DNA from 2 places in the Acidovorax sp. GW458-11-26-14-TSB4 genome. Region 2 is predicted to be linked to the other one. Evidence: predicted binding sites of a transcription regulator. Region 2 holds the regulator's gene; the other holds the start of a gene.
What was found. The regulator HrcA, encoded in region 2, represses chaperone genes, less so after heat shock. The targets are predictions, from matches to a motif close to TTAGCACTCNNNNNNNNNGAGTGCTAA.
Positions count from the first base shown of each region.

Region 1: rpoH (RNA polymerase sigma factor RpoH) is a predicted target of HrcA. The motif match lies at 1,168-1,194, and genes of this name have one in related genera.

Region 1 is NZ_JBWKYR010000002.1:77,927-92,955, forward strand. Features, by position in the region: gene AC07X5_RS06805 (tetratricopeptide repeat protein) at 1-221, shown strand, start outside; gene AC07X5_RS06810 (hypothetical protein) at 166-1,065, shown strand; gene rpoH (RNA polymerase sigma factor RpoH) at 1,225-2,166, shown strand; gene AC07X5_RS06820 (Bug family tripartite tricarboxylate transporter substrate binding protein) at 2,297-3,331, shown strand; gene AC07X5_RS06825 (SCO family protein) at 3,394-4,017, opposite strand; gene cyoE (heme o synthase) at 4,032-4,934, opposite strand; gene AC07X5_RS06835 (COX15/CtaA family protein) at 4,931-6,133, opposite strand; gene AC07X5_RS06840 (redox-active disulfide-containing membrane protein) at 6,130-6,882, opposite strand; gene AC07X5_RS06845 (SURF1 family protein) at 6,824-7,594, opposite strand; gene AC07X5_RS06850 (twin transmembrane helix small protein) at 7,610-7,840, shown strand; gene AC07X5_RS06855 (cytochrome c oxidase subunit 3) at 7,907-8,788, opposite strand; gene AC07X5_RS06860 (DUF2970 domain-containing protein) at 8,886-9,092, opposite strand; gene AC07X5_RS06865 (cytochrome c oxidase assembly protein) at 9,089-9,718, opposite strand; gene AC07X5_RS06870 (cytochrome oxidase small assembly protein) at 9,756-9,869, opposite strand; gene ctaD (cytochrome c oxidase subunit I) at 9,881-11,512, opposite strand; gene coxB (cytochrome c oxidase subunit II) at 11,546-12,715, opposite strand; gene AC07X5_RS06885 (DUF2244 domain-containing protein) at 12,773-13,249, opposite strand; gene AC07X5_RS06890 (biotin synthase) at 13,399-14,307, opposite strand; gene AC07X5_RS06895 (phosphoribosyltransferase family protein) at 14,345-15,029, shown strand, end outside.
Region 2 is NZ_JBWKYR010000012.1:150,961-165,989, reverse strand. Features, by position in the region: gene rapZ (RNase adapter RapZ) at 1-699, opposite strand, end outside; gene recN (DNA repair protein RecN) at 689-2,401, opposite strand; gene AC07X5_RS22540 (NAD kinase) at 2,404-3,306, opposite strand; gene hrcA (heat-inducible transcriptional repressor HrcA) at 3,486-4,484, shown strand; tRNA gene AC07X5_RS22530 (tRNA-Ile) at 4,536-4,612, shown strand; gene AC07X5_RS22525 (hypothetical protein) at 5,496-5,843, opposite strand; gene AC07X5_RS22520 (hypothetical protein) at 6,002-6,556, shown strand; gene tnpC (IS66 family transposase) at 7,027-7,695, shown strand; gene AC07X5_RS22510 (hypothetical protein) at 7,692-8,195, shown strand; gene AC07X5_RS22505 (hypothetical protein) at 8,288-8,497, shown strand; gene AC07X5_RS22500 (hypothetical protein) at 8,860-9,159, opposite strand; gene AC07X5_RS22495 (hypothetical protein) at 9,338-9,574, shown strand; gene AC07X5_RS22490 (hypothetical protein) at 10,196-10,453, opposite strand; gene AC07X5_RS22485 (cation:proton antiporter domain-containing protein) at 10,888-11,565, shown strand; gene AC07X5_RS22480 (ATP-binding protein) at 11,729-12,226, shown strand; gene AC07X5_RS22475 (hypothetical protein) at 12,297-12,590, shown strand; gene AC07X5_RS22470 (helix-turn-helix domain-containing protein) at 12,612-13,067, opposite strand; gene AC07X5_RS22465 (HU family DNA-binding protein) at 13,171-13,482, opposite strand; gene AC07X5_RS22460 (error-prone DNA polymerase) at 13,579-15,029, opposite strand, start outside.

The DNA of each region.
Region 1 (15,029 bases), on a different contig from region 2:
TGGTGCGCGCCCACGCGCAAGCGCGCCTGCCCAGCCTGAGGGAGGTTCCGCATGAGCTCCCCCATCGGCGTTGGAATGGGCCGTCCGGCCAATGTGTTCGGCACCGTCGGCAGCGAACCTGCATGGCAGACCACCCAGACGGCACAGGCGGCCTCCCAGGCACCGGTGTCGCTGACCTTGCCCGCGCCACCGCGCAGCGATGTGTCGGCAGGCCAGGCTGATCGGGTGCGCGCAATCGCCTCCGAGCCGGCCCGCGCGGGGGGCGTGGCACCCTCGCGGGCCGATGTGGCCAAGGGCAAGCTGGTGGCTGCCGGTGAAAAGCTGCTCGCAGCCCGGCAGGAGGGCGTGGACGCGGCCAAGACCTCGTTCTGGACAAAGGCGCCGGGCGTGGCCCTGTCCGGGGTGGCGGTGGGCGTGGCCGTGGGCCTCACGGCCATATCGTTTGGCGGCGCCACACCCTTGCTGGCGCTGGCCTGCGTGAACTTCGCGGTCTCCACCGGCGATGCCATCTGTGCCTACCGCAACATGCGCAACACCGAAGCCATTGCCGACCACCGGCCGCCCCCTTACGACAGCAAGGTGGCCTCGCATGCCGGCACGGCGGTGGCCGTGGCGTCCACCGTGGGAGGGATGCTCACGGACGATGCAGACCGTGAACAGCTCGAGGAACGCTGGATGGTGTTCGCCAAAGCGTCACATCGCTGGCAACACCTGCAGGAAGGCACACTGAACTCGATGCGGAGGGTGAACTGGTGGCCGGGTGCCCAGTTCCCCGATTTCGCCCCCCGTACAGTGGCTGCGCAAACTTGCACTTCAGCCAGCCACCGCAGGATGGACAAATACGGCTGGGCATTCAGCTCCCGATTGATTCCACCATGCGGGAAATGCCCCTCCAACGGGCACGCAGGGCAGACAGCGACTCAACGCACTGTGAACCGCTGGGAAGTACGGCACAGGTCGCAATGCATGACAGCCAACTGGGCACAGTTCCTACATCCGACAAAAAACCCGCTCGGTAGACTATTTTTCAAGCAGCCGAAGTCGTTCTCAGAGAGAAACCGGTAGACGATTCAGTGAGAACAGGGCAAAACTCACCTGAAATCGACAATCACCGGCCATAGGTTTGATCACACTCAAACACCCAGCGAACGCATGGGAACTTCGGCTTTAGCACTCACTCAAAGAGAGTGCTAATATCATGCCCTAGAGGAAAGGATTTCTGGAATGAACATTCAATCTGGAACCGCGACGACGACTTTGGCGCCCGCAAACCCGTGGGCGCTGGTGCCCCCGCTGGGCAATCTGGACGCCTATATTTCGGCCGTCAACCGCCTGCCGCTGCTCACCCACGAGGAAGAGCAGAAATATGCACGCGCTCTCAAGGACAACAACGATCTGGACGCCGCCGGCCGGCTGGTGATGTCGCACCTGCGCCTCGTCGTTTCCATCTCGCGCCAGTATCTGGGATACGGGCTGCCGCACGGCGACCTGATCCAGGAAGGCAATGTGGGCCTGATGAAGGCCGTCAAGCGTTTCGATCCCGACCAGGGCGTGCGCCTGGTGAGCTACGCCATGCACTGGATCAAGGCGGAAATCCACGAGTACATCCTCAAGAACTGGCGCATGGTCAAGGTGGCGACCACCAAGGCCCAGCGCAAGCTGTTTTTCAATCTGCGGTCCATGAAGCAGGGTTTCAAGGCCGATGCCGCCGCAGCAGATGCGGCGACGCACCGCGACACCCTGTCGGACAGCGAGATCGATTCGGTGGCGCAGCAGCTGAACGTCAAGCGCGAGGAAGTCATCGAGATGGAAACCCGCATGTCGGGCGGCGATGTGCTGCTCGACCCGGCCCCATCCGACGATGGCGAGCAGGCCTTCGGCCCCATCGCCTACCTGGCCGATGCCGCGCATGAGCCCACCGCCATGATCGAATCGCGCCAGCGCGACCACCTGGCCACGGATGGCATCGCTGCCGCCCTGTCCGACCTGGACGAGCGCAGCCGCCGCATCGTGGAAGAGCGCTGGCTCAAGGTGAACGACGACGGTTCGGGCGGCATGACGCTGCACGAGCTGGCAGCCGTGTACGGCGTGAGCGCCGAGCGCATCCGCCAGATCGAAGTCGCCGCCATGAAGAAGATGAAGAAGGCGCTGGCCGAATACGCATAAGCATCGGCGCCGTTCACCGCAGGGAGCGCGTTACCATCGCTGCTTCGCGGCAAAAGCGCCCACACCAAAAGGGCCCCGTCGGGGCCCTTTTGCTTTGGCGTTGCAGCCGCTGCAGATCACTTTCAAGGAGATGCTCTTGTCACGCCCTGTTGTTCCCCGCCGCGCCGCCCTGGCCCTGGCCATCGCCGCCCTGTCGTCGCCCCTGGCCATCGCCCAGCAGAAGCCTGCCGCCGCGGCGGCTGCTGCCGCCCCCCTGGCGTGGCCAACCAAGCCGGTGCGCATCATCGTCGGCTTCCCCGCTGGCTCCTCGCCCGACCTCACGGCCCGCACCATCGCCGAGCCCCTGTCCAAGGCGCTGGGCCAGCCGGTGATCGTGGAGAACAAGGTGGGCGCGGGCGGCAACATCGGCGCCGATGCCGTGGCCAAGGCGCGTGACGACCACACCATCGGCCTGATGATCAACGGCAACATGACCATCGCCAAGATGCTCAACCCCGCCGTGCCCTACGACCCCATCAAGGACCTGGCGCCGCTGAGCCTGATCGGCACCTCGCCCCTGGTGCTGACCGCGCCCGTGAGCCAGCCGGGCGTGCCCGCCACGGCCGATGCACGCGAATTCTTCGTGGCGGCGCGCAATGGCGGCGACAAATGGAGCTACGGCACGCCCGGCGTGGGCACGGTGGGCCACATCGGCACCGAACTGCTCAAGTCGCGCAGCAACATCAACCCCGTGCATGTGCCCTACCCCGGCTACCCCCAGGTGGCCACGGCCATGCTCGGCGGCCAGCTGCAGATGGCCCTGCTGCCCCCCGCCCTGGCCCAGGCCCAGGTCAAGGCCGGCAAGCTGCGCGCCATCGGCGTCACCTCCTCGGGCCGCAGCCCGCTGGTGCCCGATGTGCCCAGCCTGGCGGAGGCCGGCATCACCAACTACAACCTGGAGATCTGGAACGCCTTTGCCGCCCCCTCCACCATGCCCAAACCCATCCAGGCCAAGGTCGCCGCACTCATCAGCGAGATCGCCCGCAGCCCCGATGTGCGCAGCAAGCTGTTCCAGCAGGGCTGGCAGGTGGTGGGCACCTCGCCCGAAGGCCTGGCCAACCGCATCAAGGCCGACACCAACCTGCTGGGCGGCGTGATCGCCATGCGCGGCATCAAGGCCGAGTAAACAGTCGCGCCCATCCATCGCCCTCCCCCGCATGGCGATGGAGGGCTTTTTTATGGCTGCGCTCAGGCAGCGGCGTTCAGCAGCGCGCGCACATCCTCGGTCAGCGCCTGCGCGCCGCTGCCGTAGCGGTTGTAGATGCGCAGGCGGCCGGCCGTGTCGTACACGTAGCTGCCGGCCGAGTGGTCCATGCTGTAGCTGGTGGGGGTCTTGCCCTCGACCTTCTTGTAGTAGATCTTGAAGTCCTTGGCCACGGCAGCCAGTTGCTCGGGCGAGCCGCGCAACGCCAGGAAGCCCGGGTCGAAGTTGGCCATGTAGGCCTTGAGCACCTCGGGGGTGTCACGCTCCGGGTCCACGGTGACGAACAGGCCCTGCAACTTGTCGCCATCCTTGCCCAGCGCCTTCTTCACCTCGGCCAGTTCAGCCATTGCTGTGGGGCAGACGTCGGGGCACTGGGTGAAGCCGAAGAACACCACCACCACCTTGCCCGCAAAGTCCTTCATGCTGCGCATCTGGCCGTTGTGGTCGGGCAGCGGCAGGTCGCGCGCATAGTCGGCGCCGGTGATGTCCACGCCGCGGAACTGCAGGGCCTGGCCCTTCTTGTCGCCGCAGGCGGTAAGCAGCGCCCCGCTGGCGAGTGCTGCGGTGCCCAGGGCGATGGCTTTCAAGGCGTTTCGTTTGTGCATCATGGGGTGGTGCGTCATCAGAGCACGTAGTGGTCCACCAGCAGGGCTGCGAACAGCACGCTCAGGTGGATGAGGGAAAAGCGGAAGGTCTTGCGCGCGAGTTCGTCCGAGTACTTGCGCCACAGCGCGAAGCCGTAGCCGCAAAAGCCCGCGGAGAGAACCACGGCGGCGATCAGGTAGATCCAAGAGCTCATGCCGTAGACAAAGGGCATCAGGCAGCCCGCGAACAGGATCAGCGTGTAGAGGAACACCTGCAGCCGCGTGAACTCGTTGCCATGCGTCACGGGCAGCATGGGCAGGCCGGACTTGCGGTAGTCCTCCACGCGGTACAGCGCCAGGGCCCAGAAGTGCGGCGGCGTCCACAGGAAGATGATGAGGAACAGGATCAGCGCCTCGGGACCCACGTCGCCCGTCATGGACGACCAGCCCAGCACCGGCGGCATGGCGCCCGAGGCCCCGCCGATCACGATGTTCTGCGGCGTGGCGGGCTTGAGGATCACGGTGTAGATCACCGCGTAGCCGACGAAAGTGGCAAACGTGAGCCACATGGTCAGCGGGTTCACGGCGAAGTACAGCAGGGCCGAGCCCGCGCCGCACAGGATGGCCGAGAACAGCAGGGTCTGCACGTTGGACAGCTCGCCCTTGGCCGTGGGACGCCAGGCGGTGCGCTTCATCTTGGCATCGATGCCCTGCTCCACGATGCAGTTGAAGGCGGCGGCAGCACCGGCCACCAGCCACACGCCCAGGCAGGCGATGGCCATGCGGCCGAGCTGCTGGGCGGTAGGCAGGCCGGGCACGGCCAGCACCATGCCGATGAGCGCGCAGAACACGATGAGCTGCACCACGCGCGGCTTGGTCAGGGCATAGAACTGGGCCACGCGCGAGGGCGGCGACGAAAGGGCGGCGGGGGCGACACTCATGCGGACACTCTTCTCGATGCGCCCTGCGGCGCCGGGGATTCTTCGGGGGCGGCAGCGGCAGCGGACCGGCTGGACGCGAGCGCCCAGGTCAGCACCACCACCAGGGCGGCGGCGCCGCCGGTGTGCAGCACGGCGGCCAGCAGCGGCCAGTCGAGCACCACGTTGGACAGCCCGGTGGCCAGTTGCGCCAGCGACAGCGCCAGCAGCCAGCGCGTCTGCACCGGCAACACGGCCGCCTTGCGCAGGCGCCACACCAGCGCCAGCAGCGCGGCCAGCACCAGGTAGGCCATGAGCCGGTGCGCGTAGTGGATGGCCGTGAGGCCGGCAAAGCTGATGTGTGTGCCGTCCTGCAGCATGCCCAGCTCGCGCCAGACCTGGAAGCCCTGCGCAAAGTCCATGGCCGGCCACCAGCTGCCCTGGCAGGTGGGGAAGGTGGTGCAGGCGAGCACGGCGTAGTTGGTGCTCACCCAGCCGCCCAGCACGATCTGCACGGACACCAGCACAGTGGTCCACAGCAGGCCCTGGCGCAGTGCCGGGGCAATGCGCTCGGCCATCCGGCCCTGCGCCCAGTGCGCATGGCGCACGGCCTGCACGCACAGCAGGGCCAGCAGCACCAGGCCGCCGATGAGGTGCAGGGTGACGATGGCCGGGAACAGCTTCATGGTGACCGTGAGCGCGCCGAACGCGCCCTGCAGGCACACCCAGAACAGCGTGAAGGTGGGCCACCAGGGGCTGATGGGCGGCTCGGCAGCACCCTGGCCCGGTGCCTGCTGCCGTGCCTGGCGGCGCTGCACCCACGAGGACACGGTGATCACGATGATGAGCACACCCACGCCCGTGGCCAGGTAGCGGTGCACCATCTCCACCCAGGCCTTGCCGTGGGTGACGGGGCCGGTCGGCATGGCCTCCTGTGCGGCGGCGATCTCGGCACGCGCGCCCACCGGGCTGGCATTGCCGTAGCAGCCGGGCCAGTCGGGGCAGCCCAGGCCCGAATCGGTGAGCCGCGTGAAGGCGCCGAACAGCACCAGATCGAAGGTGAGGAACAGCGTGAGCACGGTGAGCGCCTGCAGGCGCTTGAGCGGCGTGCTCTTGCGGTTGCGCAGCCACACCCAGACCAGCGGGCCCAGGGCGATGATCACGCCCAGCAGCATGAGCCGGGCCAGCGGCGCCAGGTCGTACAGGGGCTGGGTATCGGTCATGGCTTGGCGGGCCGGCCGGCCTCGTCCCAGGAGGAAGAGGCGCGCAGCAGGCGGTCCAGGTCGCGCTTGGCCTTGGCCGCGCCGCTGCGGTCCATGGCGGCGGGAAAGCGCATCATGAAGTTGCCCATGGGGTCGACCACGTAGATGTGGTCCTGCAGGGCATGGCCGGCGGCAGGCGCCAGCCAGGCGGCCAGGGCCTCTGGTGCCAGGCGCAGCACGGTGGCCTGCTGCAGGGCCGGGGCCAAGAGCGGCGGCGGCAGGGCGGCGTCGTTGACGAGCCAGACCCATTCCACGCGGTCCTTCTCGCGGCCCAGGGTCTCGCGCAGCTGGCGCTGCAGGTACAGGTGCTTCTGGCAGGCGTCGTTGCAGTCGCCGCCGGCCACGCTCACCAGCAGCCACTGGCCCTTGAGCGAGGCCAGGGGCACCGGCTTGCCATCGAGCGCAGTGCCCACCAGCGCGGGCATGCTGCGCTGGGGATCGATGAGCTCGCCATAGACGCGGCGCCCCTCGGGCCGGATCACGTAGTAGGTGAAGTATGAAGCGATGACCGGGGCGGCGCAGATCAGCAGGACGCCGAACATCTTGAGGCGGCCATGGCGTGTGCGCTGGCTGGTGGCGACGGCCTCGCCCGCCTCGGGCAGGCTGTGCACGGTGAGCCCCAGCGGGTGGGCAACCCCGCTGCCAGGGCGCTCAGGCACCTGGCTGGCGGCGTGGGCGAAGGAAGCGTCGGACGATTTGGAACCAGACATAGAGGAGTGCAATCAGGCCGCAGAGCCCGAACCATTGAAATGCATAGCCATAGTGTTTGTCGACGCCCGCGCCGATCACCGGCCAGTCGCGCAGCAGACCTTCGGCAGCACCCCCGGTCTGCAAAACCGTGAGGGGCGCCAGCGCCAGGCCGGTCTCTGCCCCGAAGGCAGCCAGGTCGAGATTTTGCCGGATGCGGGAAGACCCCTTGGCGCTGTCGCCGCCTTCGAACTCGTACAGGCGCGAAGGGGGCGGCGCCACGCGGCCCGTGAGCTGTACCAGGCCCGGGTCCGTCTGCACCGGCGGCAGCTGCATGCGGTCCTGGAAATTGCGCGGCGCCCAGCCGCGCTGCACCAGCACCACGGCGCCAGGATCACCCTCGAGCCGCAAGGGGGTAAGCACAAAGAAGCCGGGCCGGCCCTGCATCTGCCGGTTGTCCAGGTACACGGTGTGCTCGGGCAACCAGGTGCCCTGCAGTTGCACGGCGCGGTGCACCAGCGCCTGCCGAGCTTCGGGCGTGGCCGGCGCCAGCAACGCGCGGCCATCGATGGCCGGCTGGCGCGTGCGCTCGTCGATCTGGGCCTGCAGCGACTCTTTCTCGGCGGCGCGCGACAACTGCCAGCGCCCGAGCGATGCCGTGACCGCCATGCCAGCCAGGGCTGCGAGCAGGATCAGCCAGAAAAGCGGGCCCAGGGCGCGTTGCGTGCGTGTCACGGGATAATGTGCTCCATGAAATACCTCGTTGTGCTGGCCTTCATCGCCATCCTGGCCAGCCTGGCCTCGGCCCTGTTCTTCATGATGCGCGGCGGCAAGGATGCCGGCGACGACAAGGCCCGGGGCAGCCGCATGGCGCGGGCGCTGGCGGTGCGGGTGGGGCTGTCCATCGTACTGTTCCTGTGCATCCTGGTGGCCTGGCAGCTGGGCTATATCCAGCCCACGGGACTGCCGGCCTCGCGCTGAACCCGCCCCGCTCCAGGGCGGCACAAAAAAAGCGCCTCGCGGCGCTTTTTTCGTTGGAGGCGTGGGTTACATCCAGTAGACCAGCACGTACAGGCCGAGCCAGACCACGTCCACGAAGTGCCAGTACCAGGCGGCGCCTTCGAAGCCGAAATGCTTCTCGGGGGTGAAGTGGCCCTTTTGCAGGCGCAAGGTGATGAACAGCAGCATCAGCATGCCCAGGAACACGTGGAAGCCGTGGAAGCCGGTGAGCATGAAGAAGGTGGAGCCGAACACGCCCGAACTGAGCTTGAGGTTCAGGTCGGTGTACAGGTGGTAGTACTCGTAGCCCTGCACGCACAGGAAGACGAAGCCCAGCAGCACGGTGGCCCACATGTAGGCGATGGTCTTGCCACGGTGGTTCTCGCGCAGCGCGTGGTGGGCGATGGTCAGCGTCACGCCCGAGGTCAGCAGCAGCGCGGTGTTGATGGTGGGCAGCCAGAAGGGACCCACGGTCTGGAAGGGTTCGACGATGCCGGCGGGCGAGGCCGTCATGCCGGCCGCCATGCTGGGCCACACGGCCTTGAAGTCGGGCCACAGCAGCGCGTTGTCCAGGCTGCCCAGGGCCGGCACCGAATGCGCGCGCGCCCACCACAGGGCCGAGAAGAAGGCGCCGAAGAACATCACCTCCGAGAAGATGAACCAGCTCATGCTCCAGCGGTACGACAGGTCGATCTTGTGGCCGTACAGGCCGCCTTCGCTTTCGCGGATGGCGTCGCCAAACCACTGGTAGAGCACGAACAGCCACCAGACCAGGCCCAGCGCCAGGGAGTACTTGCCCCAGTCGTGGCCGTTGATCCACTGGCCTGCGCCCAGGATCACAAAGAACAGGCCGGCCGCCGCCATCGCCGGATGGCGCGACTCGGCGGGCACGTAGTAGTACGGTGTCGTTCCGGGGGTTGTTGCACTCATTTCAGCTCCTGAATCTCAAAATCTTTTGTTATCTATCTGTCTATCGGTATCCGTGGGGACGCTCGGTATCTCTGGTGTCTTGCCTATGCCGCCGCCGTCACACAATGAAGTTCACCAGGGCGATCAGCCCGATCACCAGCAGGAACACCGCGATGAGCCCGACCACGATGATGTGCACCGGGTTGAGCTTCTCGACATCCTGCGCATATTCGCTGCCCTTGCGCATGCCGACGAAGGACCAAGCCACGGCGCGGATGGTGCGCAGCAGCGAGCCTTTGCGCTGCACCGGCGAGGGGGCATTCATGATCCGGCTCCTTGCAAGGCTGGCTGGAGCACCGGGGCGACTGCCGCGGTGGACTCAGGCGCGGCCGGTGTCTTGCCGCCCACCTCGAAGAACGTGTAGGACAGGGTGATCGTCGTGACGTCCTTGGACAGGCGCGGGTCGATCACGAAGGCCACGGGCCATTCCTTCTTCTCGCCGGGCTCCAGCGTGTACTGGTTGAAGCAGAAGCACTCCAGCTTGTTGAAGTGCGCTGCCGCCTGGCGCGGTGCGTAGCTCGGAATGGCCTGTGCGGCCATGCGGCGATTCTGCACGTTCTGGAACTCGTACATCACCGTGGTCAGCTCGCCGGGGTGCACCTGCACCGAGCGCTGCGCGGGCTTGAAGTCCCAGGGGCCGCGTGCATTGGCGTCGAACTCGACGGTGATGGTGCGGCTCTTGTCCACCTGCGTGTTGGCGGGGATCTTCACGTCCTTGCCGGCCACGCCGTTGCCGGGCACCTGGCGCTCGGACAGCGACAGGATGTTGATCCCCGTCATCTCGCAGATGTGCTTGTAGATCGGGATCAGCACGTAGCCGAAGGCGAACATGCCGGCCGCGATCACGACCAGCTTGCCGACCATCTTGGCGTTTTCGCGGCGCAGGTTCATGGTGTCGGGTCCAGGGCCTTTGGCTGTTGCTGCTGCTTCAGCGGGAGGACAGCAGGACCATCTTGACCATGAACCCGATGAAGAAGGCCGCAGCGATGGACGCCAGGATCAAACCCAGGCGCAGGTTGCTCTTCTTCTGTTCGGGGGTCATGGGCATGGTCTTCAGCCGATCACGCGGGTCGCGGTAGCGTCCAGCTTGGGCGGGGTCTCGAAAGTGTGGAACGGTGCGGGCGAAGGCACTTCCCATTCCAGGCCTTCGGCGCCGTCCCAGGGTTTGGCGGGGGCCGCAGCGCCCTTGCCCATCATGGCAGGCAGCACGATGGCCAGGAAGAAGTACACCTGCATCAGGCCGAATCCGAAAGCGCCCACCGAGGCGATGGCGTTGAAGTCGGCGAACTGCATGGGGTAGTCGGCGTAGCGGCGGGGCATGCCGGCCAAGCCCAGGAAGTGCATCGGGAAGAAGGTGATGTTGAAGGTGATCAGCGAGCCCCAGAAGTGGATCTGGCCGCGCGTCTCGGAATACATGTGGCCGGTCCACTTGGGCAGCCAGTAGTACACGCCTGCGAACATCGAGAACAGCGAGCCGGCCACCAGCACGTAGTGGAAGTGGGCCACCACGTAGTAGGTGTCCTGCAGCTGGATGTCGATGGGTGCCATGGCCAGGATCAGGCCGGTGAAGCCGCCCATCGTGAACACGAAGATGAAGCCCACGGCAAACAGCATCGGGGTCTCGAAGGTCATGGAGCCGCGCCACATGGTGGCGATCCAGTTGAAGATCTTCACGGCCGTGGGCACCGAGATCAGCATGGTGGCGTACATGAAGAACAGCTGGCCGGTCACGGGCATGCCGGTGGTGAACATGTGGTGCGCCCACACGATGAACGACAGGATGGCGATGGACGAGGTGGCATACACCATGGAGGCGTAGCCGAAGAGCTTCTTGCGCGCGAAGGCGGGCACGATCTGGCTCACGATGCCGAAGGCCGGCAAGATCATGATGTACACCTCGGGGTGGCCGAAGAACCAGAAGATGTGCTGGTACATCACCGGGTCACCGCCGCCGGCGGGGTTGAAGAAGCTGGTGCCGAAATGGCGGTCCGTCAGCGTCATGGTGATGGCGCCGGCCAGCACGGGCATCACGGCGATCAGCAGGTAGGCGGTGATGAGCCAGGTCCAGGCGAACATGGGCATCTTCATCAGGGTCATGCCGGGGGCGCGCATGTTCAGGATGGTCACGATGATGTTGATCGAGCCCATGATGGACGAAGCACCCAGGATGTGCATCGCGAAGATGCCGGCGTCCATGGAGGGGCCCATCTGCAGCGTCAGCGGTGCGTACAGCGTCCAGCCGGCGGCGGGGGCGCCGCCGGGCATGAAGAAGGAGCTGACCAGCATGGCCGCGGCAGGAATCATCAGCCAGAAGCTGAAGTTGTTCATGCGCGCGAACGCCATGTCGGAGGCGCCGATCTGCAGCGGGATCATCCAGTTCGCGAAGCCCACGAAGGCCGGCATGATGGCGCCGAACACCATGATCAGGCCGTGCATGGTGGTGAGCTGGTTGAACAGCTCGGGGTTCACGAGTTGCAGGCCGGGCTGGAACAGCTCGGCGCGGATCAGCAGGGCCAGGATGCCGCCGACCATCAGCATGGCGAAGGCGAACAGCAGGTACAGGGTACCGATGTCCTTGTGGTTGGTGGCGAACACCCAGCGGCGCCAGCCGGTGGGGCCGTGGTGGCCGTGGTCGTCGTGTGCGTGGTCGCCACCGTGCCCGTGGTTGTCAAGAACTGCGCTCATCTTGGTTTCCTCAATCAGTACGTTGGGCGGTGATCACTTGCCACGCTGGGCGACGACTTCGGCAGGCTGCACCAGCTGGCCGGTCTTGTTGGACCAGGTGTTCTTGGTGTAGGTGGCCACGGCCGCAAGGTCCGTATCGCTCAGCTGCGCCCATGATGGCATGGCGCCGTTGGCAGCACCCTTGAGCAGGATCTGGATCTGCTTGGCATGGTCGGTATCGAGCACCACAGCCGAGCCGTCCAGCGGCTTGATCGGGCCCGCGCCCTTGCCGTTGGCCTGGTGGCAGGCGGCGCAGTTGGCGGCGTAGACCTTCTCGCCGCGCTTCATGATGTCGTCCAGGGTCCAGACCTTGGTCGGGTCGTCCAGCTTGGCGGCGGCCTTCTTGCGCTGGTCGGCCACCCAGGCGGTGTAGTCCTCGGCGGAGACGACCTTCACATGGATGGGCATGTAGGCGTGTTCCTTGCCGCACAGCTCGGCGCACTGGCCATAGAAGTCGCCGATCTTCTCGGCACGGAACCAGGTGTCGCGCACGAAGCCGGGGATCGCATCCTGCTTGATGCCGAAGGCCGGCACCATGAAGGCGTGGATCACGTCGTTGGCGGTGGTGATGATGCGGATCTTCTTGTTGACCGGCACCACCATGGGGTTGTCCACCTTGAGCAGGTAGTCGGCGGGTGCCGCCTTGACGTCGCCGCTGTCGGACATCACACGGTGGCTGCTGTCCAGCGTGGAGATGAAGGCCAGGCCCTCGCCCTCGCCGGTGATGTAGTCATAGCCCCACTTCCACTGGTAGCCCGTGGTCTTGATGGTGAGGTCGGCATTGGTCGTATCCTTCTGGGCCACCAGCACCTTGGTGGCGGGCAGGGCCATGAGGATCACGATGATGAAGGGGATGATGGTCCAGATCACTTCGACGGTCACCGATTCATGGAAGTTGGCGGCCTTGGCGCCTTTGGACTGGCGATGCTTCCAGATGGAATAGAACATCACGGAGAACACGGCCACGAAGATCACCGTGCAGATGATGAGCATCATCCAATGCAGGAAATGCTGCTCCTCGGCAATCCTCGTGACCGGAGGATGCAGATTGAGCTGATTGACTGCAGGCCCGCCAGGCAGGTCTTGAACGGCATGGGCCACGCCACCTACCCATGTACCGGCGATCAGGAGCAGAGAAGCCAGCTTGTTGGAAATGCTCTTCATAGTTCTCATTTACTAAGCCTCAAATTAACCAATCCCTGCTGGCGCTCCTGCGTGGGGTCAGGCTGCGCGCAAGGCCATGCGTATCTCCGATGCCAGTGCCGGTCGAAGCTCGGGGCGCACATAGCGCCCCACCTCCACCGATCGGCCCTGGCCAGACAGGGTGATCAGCGACCGGTCGCCGGTCTTGGGTTCTACGCGAACCCAGCTCCGGTCGAATTCGGCGCGTATCAGCTTGCCTGCTGTCTCCAACTCCACCACCAGGCGCGAGCCCTGCAGTGAAATCCTCTCGCCATCGGCCGCATGACGTCCGTACATGGCGAATGCCAATCCAACTACCACCATCTCCAGCCACGCGAAGGGCATGACCAGACGGGCTCCGAGCATCCAGAAGAACGTGGCGATGCCCAGCGACACAGCACACAGCGACAGGTACATCCAGCCCATCTGCGCGGGGGTGACCGAGCAGTTGCGGGCCAGGCGCCAATCGATGCGCTGGCCCGAGACCGTGGCAAAACGAAATACCAAGCCTGTCACCGGAGGTGCCCACAAGACTGCCGGCTGCAGACCACACCAGGAAAGCCACTGGCGCGGCATGCGCAGCCCGCTACGTTGCGCGGGAAGATGCCCGAAATCCCAATAACCCTGAATTGTAGCGTGCCTTGTTCCATGTCATTGACAGGCAGCTACCCGGTACTTCTACCTGTACCGGTGGCCAGCATGGCCCGCATGTCCTGCAGCGAAACCGCGCTGCTGGCGCTCATTTTCAGGCGCGGCGCGGGCTTGAAGGCATGGCCGTAGATGATTTCGAAAGTCAGCGCCAGCTGCCCGCCCTGCGCCGGGTCGGCCAGGTGTTGCACCAGGGCCGCATGCAGGCGCTCGCGCCAGCCGCGCCCGCGCAGTGCGCCGAAGCGGCCGGGGTGCAGGTTGCAGCCCAGCTCGCGCAGCTCCTGCAGCAGGCGCTCGGGCGTGGCGAAGGTCAGCGTGATGCGCTCCATGTCCATCACCGGTTCGGCAAAGCCGGCGTGCACCAGCATGTCGCCCCAGTCGTGCATGTCGGTGAAGGCATGACCGGCGGGTGGCCAGCCCATGGTGGCGTAGACGCCGTGCAGCTCGCGCGCGGTGTCGGGCCCCAGGCACGAGAACATGAGGTAGCCATCTGTCGCCAGCGCCCGGTGCCACTGGCCGATGAGGGCCTGCGGGTCGGCCGCCATGTGCAGTGCCATGTTGGCCCAGAGCATCTGCACGCTGGCATCGGCGGGCAGGCCGAACTGCGGCACCGGCCCGGTCCAGCGCGCCGGGCTCCACCAGGGCCGGGCCAGCGCCTGTTCAGCCACGGGCACGCAGTGCGCTGCCGTCTCGGCCACCTGGCAGGCCGCCTTGGGATAGCGGGCACTCACCAGCGCATGGCCCTGCAGACCGCCGCGCACGGGGTCCCAGTGACACCAGGCGGCGGGCGCCTGGCGTATCCACTGCAGGCGGTCCTCCATGCGGCGCGCCACCTCCTCGTGGAGCCAGGGGGCCATGGCAGGTGCGGCGGCGTGCCAGCGGGCTGCGGCCAGGGGGTCGATCGTGGGGGGGCGCTCTGTGGGCATGTCGTAGGAACCGGGGGTCCAACGAGTATATTGACTCATGCGGTTCAAGGCGTTCACGGGGCTATCCAGGCAATCGGGGCTGGGCCGCGGGCTCGAGGCCCTGGCGCGCGCCCTGCCCAGCCAGTGCGCTGTCTGCCACGCCTGGCCCGCTACGCGCATCTGCACTGCCTGCACGGCGCGCTTTGCGCAGCCTGTTGCGCGCTGCACACGCTGCGCCCTGCGGGTGCCCGATGGCGTGCCGGTGTGCGGTGCCTGCCTGCGCTCTCCGCCGGTGCCCGACCGCTGCCTGGCTGCCGTGGATTACGGATACCCCTGGTCCGGCGCCGTGGCCGATTTCAAGTTCCGGGGCGATCCAGGCTGGGCCGGCACGCTGGCCGCGCTGATGCGCGGCGCGCCCGGGGTGCAGAGCGCACTGGACAACGCCGACCTGGTACTGCCGATTCCGCTTTCGCACGAACGGCTGTGCGAGCGCGGCTTCAACCAGGCCTGGCTGCTGGCCCGCGCCCTGTCACCCGCCACAGCGCAGGCCGGTGCGCTCGTGCGCCTGCACACCGCGGATGCACAGGCCCGGCTGACCCGCGCCCAGCGGCTGCGCAATCTGCGCAGCGCCTTCGTGGTCGAACCCGCGCTGGCAGCCAGCCTGCGCGGGCGGCACCTGGCCTTGATCGACGACGTGATGACCACCGGCGCCACCATGGACGCCGCGGCCACCGCACTGCGCG
Region 2 (15,029 bases):
GATGTGGCTTTGCATCAGCGCCACATCGGGTTGCGCACGCAGGAAATCGGCCACGGGGGCATCCAGTCCGGTTTTCTCGCGCAGCTCGGGTTCGTAATGCGGATTGGGCAGCATGCGCACGTCGAACACGTAGTCCGAATCCACGGGCAGGCCGCGCTTGAAGGCGAAGGACTGGAACACCAGGGTCAGCTGCCCGGGTGCGGTCGCCATCAAGGTCTTTACGTAACTTTGCAATTGCGAGGCACGGATGGCGCTGGTGTCGATGACGTGCGCCTCCTCGCGCAATTCGGCCAGCAGTTCCCGCTCCAGCTCGATGATCTGCACCAGCGCGCGCCGGCCCTGCTTGAGCGCATCGGGGGTCAGCTCGTCATGCGACAGCGGGTGGCGCCGGCGCGTTTCGGAAAAGCGCCGCACCAGGGTGTCGATGGTCGCGTCCAGGAACAGCGAGTGCACCACCACGCCCTGTTTGCGCAGCCGGTCAAGTTCCAGCGGCACCAGCGGCAGCGAGGTGGCGCTGCGCACGTCCATGGCGATGGCCACGCGGTTGCCATGGTGGCGGTGCTCCAGCGCCACGAAGGCCGGCAGCAGTTCGGGCGGCAGGTTGTCCACGCAGTAGTAGCCCGCATCCTCCAGGGCATGCAGGGCCACCGACTTGCCCGAACCGGACATGCCGGTGATCAGCACGATCTCAAGCGCCATCGGTCTGCTTCCTCTTCTTGGATCGGCGAGCGGGGGCGGCGGGCGGCGCGATGGCCAGCATCTCGCGCGCGTGGGCCACGGTCGCCTTGCTGGAGGCATCGCCGCCCAGCATGCGCGCCATCTCGGCAATGCGGTCCTCGCCCTGCACGGCCACTACCTGGCTGGCCGTGCCCCGGGCGCTGCTGCGCTTGGAGACCAGCAGGTGGTGGTCGGCGCGCGCGGCCACCTTGGGCAAATGGGTGACGGTGAGCACCTGGCGGTCGCGCCCGAGCTGCTGCATGAGCCGTCCCACGGTGTCGGCCACGGCCCCGCCCACGCCCGAGTCCACCTCGTCGAAGATCAGGGTGGGCGCCTCGCCCAGGGCGCTGGTGGTGACGGCGATGGCCAGCGAAATGCGCGACAGCTCGCCGCCCGAGGCCACCTTGCCGATGGGCCGGGGGCTCGTGCCCGGGTGGCCGGCCACGAGAAAGGCGACGTCGTCCGTGCCGTGGGCGGTGGGCTCGGCCAGCTTGTCCAGGGCCACCGCGAACTGGCCGCCGGCCATGCCCAGGCCCTGCATGGCCTGGGTGATGGCGGCCGACAGCCGGGGCGCCCCCTTGGCCCGCGCCAGCGACAGGGCGCGCGCCGCGGCCTGGTAGGCCCGGGCACTGGCGGCCTCGGCCTTTTCCAGGGCCCCCAGGTCGGCCGCGGCGTCGAGCCGCTGCAGCTCGGCCTTCCAGCCGTGCAGCAAGGCGGGCAGCTCCACCGGACTGCGCTTGTAGCGCCGCGCCAGCGTCATCCACAGCGACAGGCGCGCATCCACGGCGGCCAGGCGCTCGGGGTCCAGGTCGTTGTGGCGCAGATAGGCGTGCAGCGAATGCACCACATCCCCGGCCTGGGCCACGGCGGAGTTGAGGATGTCGGCGGCGCTGGCGAACTCGGCTTCCAGGTGCTCATGGCCCTGCAGCAGGTCTTGCGCACGCGACAGGCCGTCGAGCGCTCCGCCCCCGCCTTCTGCGTCGCCGCCCGTGAGGGCTGCAATGGCGGCGTTGGCCGCGTCCATCAGCGCCGAGGCGTTGGACAGGCGCTTGTGCTGGGCGTCGAGCTCGGGCCATTCGTCATCGCCCGGGGCCAGCTTGTCCACTTCGGCGATCTGCCACTGCAGGCGCTCGCGCTCCTGCTGCAGGGTGGCCTGCGCGGCGCGCGCCTGGGCCAGGGCCTTCTGGTCCTGACGCCACTGGTTCCAGCGCTCCACTGTGGGGCGGTCGCTGGTGCCGGCGTAGGCGTCGAGCAGGCCGCGCACCGATTCGGGCCGGGTCAGGCTCTGCCAGGCGTGCTGGCCGTGGATGTCGAGCAGCAGCTCGCCCAGCGCGCGCAGCTGTGTGGCCGTGGCGGGCGTGCCGTTGATCCAGCCGCGGCTCTTGCCCTGGGTGTCCACCGTGCGGCGCAGCAACAGCAAGTCCTCGCCCTCGAGCCCGGCCTCTTCGAGCCAGGGGCGGATATGGGCCGGGGCGTCGAATTCCGCGCACACATCGGTGCGGGCGCATCCCTCGCGCACCAGGGCGGCATCGGCGCGGGCGCCGAGCACCAGCTGAACGGCGTCGATCAGGATGGATTTGCCAGCGCCGGTCTCGCCGGTGAGCACGGTGAATCCGCCCTGAAGCTCCAGCTCCAGCGCCTCGACGATGACGAAATCACGCAGCGTGATGCGCCTCAGGGCCATGGTCAGGAGCCCCCTTCGTTCCAGCGCAGCTTCTTGCGCAGGGTGGCGAAGTAGTTCCAGCCCAGCGGGTGCAGAAAGCGCACGCAGTGCTCGGAGCGCTGCACCAGGATGCGGTCGCCGTGCAGCAGCGAGGCCAGCGACTGCATGTCGAAGTTGGCACTCACGTCGCGGCCGCTGACCACCTCGACCGCGATCTCGGTCGCGTCCGAGAGCACGATGGGGCGGTTGGACAGGGTGTGCGGCGCAATCGGCACCAGCACCCAGCCGGGAATCGAGGGGTGCAGCATGGGGCCGCCGGCCGACAGCGCATACGCCGTGGAGCCTGTCGGAGAGGCGATGATCAGGCCGTCGGCGCGCTGGTTGGCCACGAAGCGGCCGCCCACCTCCACGCGCAGCTCCACCATGCCCGAGGTGGCGCCCCGGTTCACCACCACGTCGTTCATGGCCAGGGCCTCGAAGACCACCTGGCCATCGCGCACCACGCGGGCATGCATCAGCGGGCGCAGGTCCTCCTCGTACTCCCCTTGCAGCATGGGGGGCAGGGTGGTCTGGTAGGTGCCGAAGGGGATGTCGGTGATGAAGCCCAGCCGCCCCTGGTTGATGCCGATCAACGGGGTCCTGTGGCGCGCCAGTTGCCGGCCTATGCCCAGCATGGTGCCGTCGCCGCCGACCACCAGACCCAGGTCGCAGCGCGCGCCGATGGTGTCCACGTCCATGGCCGGGTAGTCGCCCAGGCCGCTGTTGGCTGCGGTCTCGGACTCCAGCACCACAGAGCAGCCCTGGCTCTGCAGGAACTGGGCGATGTCCTGCAGGGCCTGGCGCGAGGCCTCGGTCATGGTCGAGCCCGTGGCCGAGGCATGCTGGTATTTGCCGATCAGCGCGACATGGCGGAAATTGGACGTCATCGCGAAATTACATCATTGTTGTTGGAACACGGGGATCCGGCGGGGCCTTGTACCTGGTGAACGGTGGCCGCGCGGGTGCCCATTGCCCGATGCTAGTGCATCCCGTGGGATGCTTGTGCGCACAACGATAGGCGAAACCCGACAGAGATCGGGCTGCTTCCCTCATTAAAATCAGGTCCATGATGGATGACCGTGCCAAGTTGCTGCTCAAGGCGCTCGTGGAGCGTTACATAGCCGATGGCCAGCCCATTGGCTCGCGCACGCTGTCGCGCGCCTCGGGCATGGACCTGTCGCCGGCCACCATCCGCAACGTGATGGCCGATCTGGAGGACCTGGGCCTGATCGCCAGCCCGCACACCTCTGCCGGGCGCATTCCCACGGCCAAGGGCTACCGGCTTTTCGTGGACACCATGCTGACCGTGCAGCGTGACCCCTTGATTTCACCCCCGCTGGCGCCAGAGCAGCCGCAGAAGGTCATCGCCAACGCGGCCAACCTGCTGTCCAACCTCTCGCAGTTCGTGGGTGTTGTCATGGCGCCACGGCGCACTTCGGTGTTCCGGCACATCGAATTCCTCAGGCTGTCGGAGCGGCGCTTCCTGGTGATCATCGTCTCGCCCGAGGGCGACGTGCAGAACCGGGTGATCTTCACCGACATCGACCACTCCCAGTCGCAACTGGTCGAGGCCGCCAATTTCCTCAACGCCAACTACGCAGGCCTGGCCATGGAGCAGGTGCGCGAGCGCCTCAAGTCCGAGGTGGACGCGCTGCGCGGCGAGATCGGCTCGCTCATGCAGGCCGCCGTGAACGTGGGCTCCGAGGGCGAGGCCCAGGACGAGGTGGTCATCTCCGGCGAGCGCAACCTGCTGGCCGTGAGCGACTTTTCCAGCGACATGGGCAATTTGCGCCGGGCGTTCGATCTGTTCGAGCAGAAGACACAGATCCTGCGCCTGCTCGATTTCTCCAACCAGGCCGAGGGCGTGCGCATTTACATTGGTGGCGAAAGCCAGGTGGTGCCGTTCGAAGAGCTGTCCGTGGTCAGCGCGCCCTACGAGGTGGACGGCAAGGTGGTGGGCACCCTGGGCGTGATCGGCCCCACCCGCATGCCCTATGACCGCATGATCCAGATCGTGGACATCACCTCCAAGCTGGTCTCCAACGCGCTCAGCCACCGCCGCTGAGCCGCTGGATACCCCTACAATACCGTGTGCCCCATCTTTGGTCAGGTACAGGGGGCGTTAGCTCAGTTGGTTAGAGCAGAGGACTCATAATCCTTTGGTCGCGGGTTCAAGTCCCTCACGCCCTACCAGTAAACTCAGGAATGCCTGCTATCGAATAGATATCAGGCTTTTGTTTTTCAAGATTTCGTTGCCGTATGGTTGCCGTTCGTTGGTGGCAGTTCGCTTTGGCTACGGCAACCTGCGCGGTCGCAAGCCTGAGCTGCAGCCCAGCGGCGCCGAGGTGTGGGACATCAGCATCACTGACAGCCACCGCTGCGGTGGGCCTGATTTCGGCAACTGGGCTGCGATGAGGGACACCGTGCAGCCATTTAGCAGGGCAGATACGCCAGAACGAGCCCGGCGCTTTGCTCGAGGCTTGGCATTTAGGTGGCGCTACGGCGGGAAGCCCGGCAGCAGGCCGGACCGACCCAGCGCGCGGCCGCGGGCACGAGACTGACTGCGGCGGCTCACGCTGGCGCAGATCGCAGCTGGGTACTTCAATCGGGCGAATGACCGAATGGAGGTCGCGCAGCTAGATCAGGAGCGCGCCACCACGCCACAGGCCCAGCGCACCGCGCCCGTGCGCGCCTGTTGGCGCTGACGGGGAAGACAGATTAAGACACTTAGGCACACTCGCCCGGCGAGCAGACGGCGGACGCGAAGACGGGCCCTGCCTATACGCTGCCGGCTAAATTACAAACGGCGCAAGGGGGGCGCGGACGAAATCGGCACTGGCTTGGCGGCCAGCCACACCGACGAGAGCACCGTGGTAGTGGGACAGGTGTACGAAATCGCCCGCGGCCTCGCATGGTTGGACGACAAGCAGTTCGTAGCAGTCTGATACGCCACTTGGCGGGCGGGAACGCTTCGTCGAAAGAGAACGCCTTCGGCTGTCAGGAGCGGCCGCGTCTGGAATGTGCGGCGTGAAAGCCGGTGCCGGCGTGGTGGCAGCCGGTGCGACTGGGGGAAACACTACCGCCATCTTTGGCGGAGGCAGGTCGCCAGGCGCTCGCGCACCGACCCATGCCAGCGCCCAGGCCAACCTTGCCGCTTATTTCTGGGGTCCAGCGTCAGCAGCGTTGGGGGCAGCAGCACCCTAGCAATCTGCCAGCCGCGCGAAGTCTCCGTGCGGTACTCGCGGCTAGGCGGCCATTTCAAGAAGGACGCGACCCAGTGCGACAGCAGGCCCACCACCGGCACCAACATCGGCATCGGCATCGGCATCGGCATCGGCATCGGCATCGGCGTCAGCATCAGCATCAGCATCAGCATCAGCATCAGCATCAGCATCAGCATCAGCATCAGCATCAGCATCAGCATCAGCAGGGCCCAGGCGCCGTTGAAGCCGGCGCGTCGCCGGGTCGCCACGAGGGCGCGACAAGAAGCGCCATAAAAGGCGCGATCATCAGTAGGACAATGAACCAGTGTGTGGGGTTGAACGTTCCCACGGTTGGGCTGCGACGTTCAACAATGTAGCAGTGATCGCATCGATCATTGCCAGTGCTGCTTACTTCATAATGGCCGAACTGTGGAGGGGCGACATGACAAGTGAAGTTCTAATTCTGAATAAGCGGGCAATCGTTATCGGCGCAGATAGTGCTGTGACAACCTCTGGGGGAGAGCACCCTCGCTATTCAAAGACTGCAAACAAGATTTTTGAATTAAGTCAGAACGGAAATGTAGCGGCTGCTATTTATGAGGGTGCATCGGTGGATGGAGTGCCATGGGAATTGGCTCTGAAGATATTTCGGAGTCAACTTGGTGGTGCCAAATTTGACTACGCAGGCGAATATGGTTCTGCACTTCTGACATATCTAAATGCCAATTCGAAACTGTTTCCAAAAACATTAAGAGACGCTTGGATTCAAAGTCAATTCGATGATGCACTAAAAGCCTTGTTTCAAGAGGCGGTGCGCATAGAACCAAAAGTGTTCGATAAGTCAGTTCCAGATGCTGATAGGACTCAATGTGGAATGCAGCCTCTAACGAGATCGATCGGATTCTCACTGCAAATGATGTCGCGGCGTCGTTAACGAAAGCCCCCTTGGATGCTTTGCTAGCCGATATTGAACCCTGGAGAGTAAGGGCGGAAGGTCAACTCTCACTGGTCCCTGAATTTGCCATCATTGACCCGCTAGCGCTTTCTCAACTAGCGCACAGGCTTAGATGGAAAAGTGGTCAGTGTTGTCGGTTGAATTTACCGACGGGAGAATTGTCCGTGTCGATCTCCCTGCAATCTTCGAAACCGAAGAAGAGGCGCTGACGCATGCCCGCTCTTGGGTGTGCACTCTGAGCGGACTGCCTTACGAGTAGCCCTCCACGTTTGGGGAGGAAGTGAGCAGTAAGCAGTAAATTCGTGAGGTGAAACGATGGACGGGTCGAGAATTGTTGGGGACCACCTGGTCGATTGGGCAAGTGCGCACGGCCCTACGCTGCGTTGGATGGCTGGCGTTCTTCGGCTCGAACAGCATGACCGGAACGGTGGCGCGGTGTCGCGGGCGACGTGCAACGCGGCCTGGGCCGATGGTCGGGAACGCTGCTCACCGACCGCTATGGCGGCTACGACAGCGTGATCGATCCCCGCATCCATCCCGACCGTCTCAGCGCGGGATGTGTTGCCCATGCGCGTCGGAAGTTCGATGAACTGGCTCGCGATGGCACAAGCCCAATCGGAGACGAGACGATACGGCGCTATGCGCAAATTTATGCGGTCGAGGCAGAGCTCAAGGACATGAGCGAGGGCGAGCGCAGGGCCCAGCGGCAGGAACTCGCCAAGCCGCTCTGGAACAAGCTCAAGACGTGGCTCGCACTCGAACGGCGGCTGGTCGCGGACGGTGGCGGCGCAGCGGGCGCCATCGACTACACACTGGGCCACTGGAGCCCGCTGACGCAGTACCTCGAAGACGGCGCGGTCGCGATCGACAACAACCACCTGGGACGGCAGATCAAGCCGTGGGCCATGGGGCGCCGGGCATGGCTCTTCGCCGGCAGTGAACTCGCCGGTCAGCGCACGGCCATCGTGATGAGCCTGGTGCAGTCGGCACGGCTCAACGGGCATGATCCCTGGGCCTACCTGCGCGACGTGCTGCAGCGCCTGCCGACGCAGCGCAGCAGCCAACTCGAGGACTTGCTGCCGCACCGATGGCAACCGGCGTCCGACGCGGCGCCATGACCTTGTTGACGCAGGCCGTGATGGTCCGGGCGACCATCGAGGTCAACCGCATGAGCGCGCAACAGAAGGTTGCACTGGCCGACGACATCCACGCCCGCCAGCCAAACTTGCTCGCCTCAATCCTCGTGTTGCCCCGCTACGGGGTCGACATGCTGCAGCTTGAGGTGCCAATCCACGTCTTGCTGGTTGCGTTCCAGGCAATGAAGCACTGCGGGTACGCCTTGCCAACGATCTCTGATGACGTCCAGGAAGCCTGCTTGCAACGGCTGACGGCGACGATGAGGTTCACCGAAGGCGTGCCGCCAGACCTAGTCGAGCAGATGATCACGAAGTCTTGCATCGACCACCCGGAGCGGTACCTGCTCGCGTTTGTGTACGGCCACCTGGGCGAGCACGACCTGCTGCGCGTGAGAACTGATGCCGAGAAGTACCTACTGCTGGCCTGCCTCAACCTCGTTGAATGCGTGGCCTACATCGGAGCACGCCTGCAGGCCAAATGAGCTGCATGCCCTCGATCAAGATGGGTTAACTGGACGCTCACGGTGCTTATGGCATATCGCCCGTCTCTTCGTCATCGAACATACGGAACACCATGCGAGCTCTTACCTATCAAGGCGCCAAGGATGTACGCGTCGAAACCGTTCCCGATCCCATCATGGTCACCGATGACGACATCCTACTGCGCGTGACGGCCACGGCCATCTGCGGCTCGGATCTGCACATCTACCGCGGCAAGTTCCCGGGGATGAAGGACGGACGTGCTGGATCGCTTGCCCACTCACCCGGCCAGTCGGATCGGTGAGCTGCAGCCGCATCGCTGGTCACCGCGAGCCTGACATCACAACCCTGGGCCCCACCCGTCGAGATGCCTTCGGCAGCCGCTTACACTTCAAGAGCTGACATGTACACCCAGCGCGAAGCGCATGTCTCCTGGGGCGCGAGGGCGACGCGCTGCACCTACGGTGTGAACCTGCGGCACCACCGAAACCGTGGCCGACCACGCGCAAGGAGAGCAGCCGACCCACTTCCTGTTTCAGCCGTCGCTGCCCTTCGGCTGGGCCAGGATGCGGTGCCACGGCTGCGGGGAGCATTCGGAGCGTCGGCTCCTCTTTTCAGATTGAAATTTGCGTGGTTTCAGGAACTGCAATGCGCGCGGGACTTCGTTCACCATTCCAACCACCACCAAGGGACATCATTGGCCGCGGCGCTTTCAGTGCACCGCCTGATGCCTGCGTCATCCAGTTGCCTTCGTATATCCTCGTTTTCGATGAAGACCTTGCCGTTAGCAACGGCGTACCACTGGAAGCCCTTGGTGCGTGCTCCCGCCTCTACCTGACCGCACAAAATGCCTTCGGTCGTCCAATTTCCCACGTACAGCTCGTTTTTGAAAACAGGGGACTTTGGGTTGCCCAGGCTTGCCAGCACGGGCTTGCGCAGTTCAGATACCAAGTAGGTACGATACATCGCTGCCAGACCGAAGCCCGCGACTGCCATTAACGCCACTGCCAAGACTCTACGCATTGAGGGCACCTCTCATGCCTCCATGCTAAGCAAGCTTCTGGCGCGGAATGTCGGAGAACGGAAGGAGCGTGTCGGGTGAAATTCCGACACGGCAAGGTCGAATCAGAAGTCACTCTTGTGCATGATCGAACCGAACTCGATTCTTGAGCAAATCGTAAGAAGGCAGCTTCCCGTGTTTGTGCACGAGCCACTGCACCTTTTGGCGGTGGCAGAACTAAAGGCGCAAGGGTGCCTGCAGGCATCCGAACATACGGATCATATGGGGCGGCCGGGACTGCTGGTCACTGCGTTCACTGAGAAGGTGAACGCTTGGCGCACGGCGCGAGTGGGGATTCAAGCGGCGGAAAATAACCGATAAGCGTGCATTTTTTTGCCCTATGAACCTCGCTATAGGGACGCGAAATCTGACGGTTCGTTGTCGCGCCATTGGCCGCGATGAATGCGGCGCTTGGCAGTCGCAATAGCTGTGACATTGGCCGCTTGTTCCGAGTCGTGCTTCAAAGGCCAGCCCCACATCTCGACTTCGGTGGCACCATCGTCAGCATAGAGCAGCGCTCTTGAGTGCCACATGCCGTCAGACTGTTCAACTGAAGCGGTAACGATAGTCACTCCCAAAAAACTTCCCACCATACATCCTCCATTGCTGCAGAGCCCATAGCTGCTTCGACGTTTGGCCGCCCGGCAGAGGCCCAGTCATTGCCCAAGAAAACCCCGACTCGCGACCGGGCAGTTTTTTTATTACTATGTAGTCATAGGCATTGGGTGAAAAACATGGTGCTAAGGTACTTGATGGCTTTGACGACGACAGAACTTCCCTGTGTGGTCACGAACGCTGAAGAGGTGGCACTGATAAGAGGGCTGGCAGGCTCAGGCTGGGTGCTTGCCGAGTTCAAAAGTTCATTGGATGGGGTGCAATGCGCCGAGGTGCACGCTGTGACGTGGGCGGGGCACTTCGTGCTCAAAGCACTTGCGGAGCGTGTCAGCGCACCCCCGCCTTCGGACCCGTCACTTTAGGTGTTTGGTCTGCCAGCAGACGGGAAGTTTCAAGTTTCACGAGTCGAAGATACTCGCGAAGGCGCTCGGCAGCCTCACGCTGAAGGATCTGGACTACCTTTTGCTGCGCTATTACGTCGAAAGCATCGCCATGGCGTACGGCATCGAGCACTAGAAGCGTTGCTTCTTCCACCTCGGTCTCTGCAGTGCGCCAGCGTTCAAACGCGTCGGATGCTGTTGTCATAAAGCTGCTCCCTTGGGTTGAAACCTGTCGGAAACGGCGCCATTACCGCATCAAGGCAGGAAGTATGAACTGCTACAGATCCGCTTGTCTGTGCCAGTCTGTAACCTAGTCAGCTACGATGACTTGATACTGCTGTCCCTGCACATCGTCAATTTCGAACCCTGCCACTATCGCGCCCACGTCATGGACGGACGGGAAGAGCTAGGCACCTTCGACACGATGAGCATCAGCGCCGCCGTCCGCGAGGCCGCCGGCCACGCGCTGCCTGACCTGTCCGGTTACCACGTTTGGTATGAACACGTCTGCGCTGGGAGTTGCACGCCTAGCAATATGCGCATTGACCCTGAAAGCTGGCCCAGCGGTTGATGGCCCTACATGGGCAGTTCAAGAGATGAAAACCCGTAAGTGGCGCGCGCATCCGCAGGCGAGAGGCGTTGGGGCCGGACGAATTCATAGTCCTCGGCCTCATCGCGCTGGCCTACGGTGTGACTTTGCTATGCCACGCGTACGGTTTTTTGGCCGTGTTTGCGGCGGGACTGGCGCTGAGACGCGTGGCCGCACAGCCGGTGGCTGAGGTGGCGCCGTGGCTGGTGGAAGACGCTGAGACTGTCAAGAAGCAACAAAGGGCCAAGGACGATGGGCAGGCCCCCGAGCGCTCCACCGAGACGCCTCCTATCGAAGAATTGCCCACCTACCTGATGAAATCAGTCGAGCGCTTCAACGCCCAGCTTGGACGACTTGCCGAAGTGGCAGTGGTGCTGGTAGTCGGTGCTTTGCTCACCGTGGTGGACTTTGGTGCCGAAGTACTGTGGTTTGTGCCCCTGCTGCTGTTCGTGATTCGGCCGCTATCGGTTTACGCCGGGCTGGTGGGCGTGCGGATGCAGCGCTCGCAGCGCCGTCTGATCGCCTGGTTTGGCATCCGCGGCATCGGCTCGGTGTACTACCTGATGTACGCAATCACCCACGACCTGGAACCCGTTATCGCGCAGCGGTTGCTTGCCATCACGTTGGCTGTGGTCGTGATGTCGATGTTGTTGCACGGGGTCTCGGTAACGCCACTGATGCGGCGGTACGAAAAGCGCAAGGAAGAGAAAAGTGTGGTGAATGAGTAAGGGTTCATGTGTGCGGCTTGTCTAAGCTCGGCCTGTTGATTTCCATCCAGAAATGACCTACTGGGAGTGCGGATGAAAACTTGGACTGGTTTTACGCCGCAAGTCCAAAGCTCACCCGGTATTTGATGGGGCAGAGAGAGCCGCGTTGTCTGGCGAGCAGGCCTTGCCGGACATCGAACGTGCCGAGCGATACCTCAAGCTGCACACCACCGCGCGCCCGCTGAAATGGTCGATGGAGAAATTCCGCGAGACCCGCCAGGGTCCGATGCTGGCCAAGGCGTCATCGACGTTCAGCGCACTGACGCTGGGCTCGTTCGAGCGCCTGCTGGTCGACTCTGGCGACCAGACGCCTCGGCTCTACGGTATCCGGCACGGCGGGGCGCAGGTGGAAGTCTCGGGAATGAGCGAGGGGTCCCGGGACCAGCTCTACCTGGCAGTGCGCCTGGCGGCACTTGAGCTGCAGATCGAGCAAGGGCTCAATATGCCGCTCGTTGCGGATGACCTGTTCATCAATTTTGATGACCAGCGCACGGCGGCTGGGTTGCGGGTACTTGGAGAGCTGTCGACGAAGATGCAGGTGATCTTCCTGACCCGCCATGATCACCTGGTGCCGCTGGCCAGGGAGGTGCTGGGGAGTGATCTCAACGTGGTCACACTGTGACGAGATATCGCTGAATCGCAATGGCTCGCTGGTATGCTGCCTGCGTCAAATTTTGAAGGATGAAGTGAACATGGACGCCAACGAACGCCTCGTAGCTCTGGCCCGCATGCAGGATGCATCAGACGCGTTTTATCGCAGCGCGGTCTCCATCGGCAACCATCCATTTATCGAGTTCGCTGGGCTAATGAATGAGTACATCACGGCCTGCCGGGCTGCGCACAGGGATGGGATTGATTTCACGCAATGCAATGTGCACAACGGGCAGACGTTGCCATTGCACCCAGTGATGTCGGATTACATCAATGAGAAGCTGGAGTGCATTTTCACGGGGGCGAAGGTGTTGAGCGCCGCAGCGGCAGCCTGACGTAGTGCGGCGCTCAAACCGCTATTTGCCCTCGCCTTCTGCCAGCAGGGCAAGGGCTTTGCGTTTGCCTAGGCCAAGCACCAGGCGGATGCGTTCCAGCTGCGCTGCGCGTGGGCTCGATGTGCCGGTTTCCCAACGGTTAAGAGATGCAGGTGAGGCCTGCAGCAGCGTGATCATTTCTTTCGTCGAGATGCCAAGTTCGGCGCGTTTTGCTGCCAGAGCCTCTGGCTTGAAGACCCACTTTCTGCCGCCCTTGCGTGCTGGGGCTGGCTCATCGTCAGCAGGCGCTGCAGTCTCCTTGACCACGCGCTGGGCGGCCTTGAGTTGCGACGTCAGTGACTTCACTTCACGCTTGAGCGCCGCGATCTCCGAACGATGTGACGAAAGCGCTTTGCGCATGCCCTGGAGTTCAGGCTTGAGCTCCTTGCGGGCCATGCGGACGACTTCAGAACGGAATGCATCAGAGAAGGTAGTCATGGGCGCATTGTCTACGAGCCAGTGTCAAAGAGTGGCACTGTTGCAGAAATGAAAAAGCCGCCAGGCCAATTGACCTGGCGGCATTGTTATTCGAAGCTAGAGCTTACTTGCCTGCCTTTTCGGCCTTGCGCTTGGCAGCCTTCGGATCAACCACGGCCTTGAACTTGGCGCCTGGGACGAACTTAGGCACGGTGGACGCGGGGATCTTCAGGGCAGCGCCAGTGGACGGATTCTTGCCGGTGCGTGCGGAGCGCTTGGCCGACTTGAATGTGCCGAAGCCCACCAGTTGAACGGGGTCGTCCTTCTTGACGGCGGTCTGGATGGTGTCGATCAGGGTTTCCAGGATGGCTCCGGCTGCGACCTTGGACAGGTCATGCTTGGTTGCCAGGATTTCGATGAGGTCAGCGCGATTCATACATTCCCAGGAAAAGAGTGAAGCGCGATTTATATCGCAATCGGCGCAACGGCGTGGCGATGGAGCCCGTGCCCCGAAGGCTGAGCGTAGCTTCGCTTACTTGAAATCCCGACTCTCCAATCTTCCCAGCCTGCCCAGCCACGGCGTCAGATCCACCAACCTGTCCGCAATCAGATTGGCCACCGGCCCCCGCCGCTCCCACACTCCTTTGACGGCCAGCAGCCGCGACTCCAGCAGCACCTGCCGCTGCTCATCGCGGACCGAAGACCACACGATCACCTGCACGGATCCAAACTCATCCTCAAGGCTCACGAAGATGGTTCCCTTCGCCGTCGAGGGTTGCTGCCTCAGCGTGACGATCCCCGCTGTGCGAATCACCCGGCCATCGGGGATGTGCCGCAGGTCCCTGGATGACAGCAGCTTCTTGGCAGCCATGCGCGGCCGCAGCAGTGCCAGCGGATGCCGGCGCAGCGTGAGCCCGGTGGACGCGTAGTCCCAGACGATCTCCTCGCCCTCCGGTGCCTCGGGCAGCTCCAGGAATTCTTCGTTGATCGGCGCTTCCTGCAACAGCTCGGGCGTTGAGTGCAGCCCCGCCGCATCCCACACCTGCTGGCGCCTATGCCCCGACAGGCTGAGCAGCGCATCTGCCGCTGCCAGCAGCTTCATCTCGTGCTGTTCCAGCCTGGCCCGCATGGCCAGGTCCTCCGCGCTGTCGAAGGAGCCGTTCAGCCGGGCTTCGACGATGCGTGCGGCCGAGCTGGCATGCAGGCCCGCCACCATGTGCAGGCCCAGCCGCACCGCGGGGATCGCCGGCAAGTCTTCCAGCGTGGATTCCACCGCGCTGTACATCACATCAATCCTGCGCACCTCGACCCGGTGCCGCCTGGCGTCCTGCACCAACTGGCTGGGGCTGTAGAACCCCATCGGCTGGCTGTTCAGCAGGGCAGTGAGAAATGCCGCCGGCTCATGCCGCTTGAGCCAGCACGATGCGTAGACCAGCAGCGCAAAACTCGCGGCGTGGCTTTCGGGAAACCCATACCCACTGAACCCCTTGATCTGTTGGAAGATCGATTGCGCGAACGCATCTTCATACCCCCGTGCCTTCATCCCCTCCACGACCTTGGTCTGGTACTTCTCCAGCCCCCCGCGCTTCTTCCACGCCGCCATGGCCCGGCGCAGGTCATCGGCTTCGCCCGCGGTGAATCCTGCTGCCACCATGGCCACCTGCATGACCTGTTCCTGGAACAGCGTCACCCCCAGCGTGCGGCTGAGCACCTCCTTCAACTCTTCGCTCGGATATACCACGGGCTCCAGGCCCTGTCTGCGGTTGAGGTACGGGTGCACCATGCCGCCCTGGATCGGGCCGGGCCGGACGATGGACACGGAGATCACCAAGTCATAAAAACATTTGGGTCTGAGCCGCGGCAGCATGCTCATTTGGGCCCGGCTCTCCACCTGGAACACACCCACCGTGTCCGCGCGCGAGATCATCTTGTAGGTCTCGCGGTCTTCCACCGGGATGTCCTGCATGCCGAAGTCATAGCCCC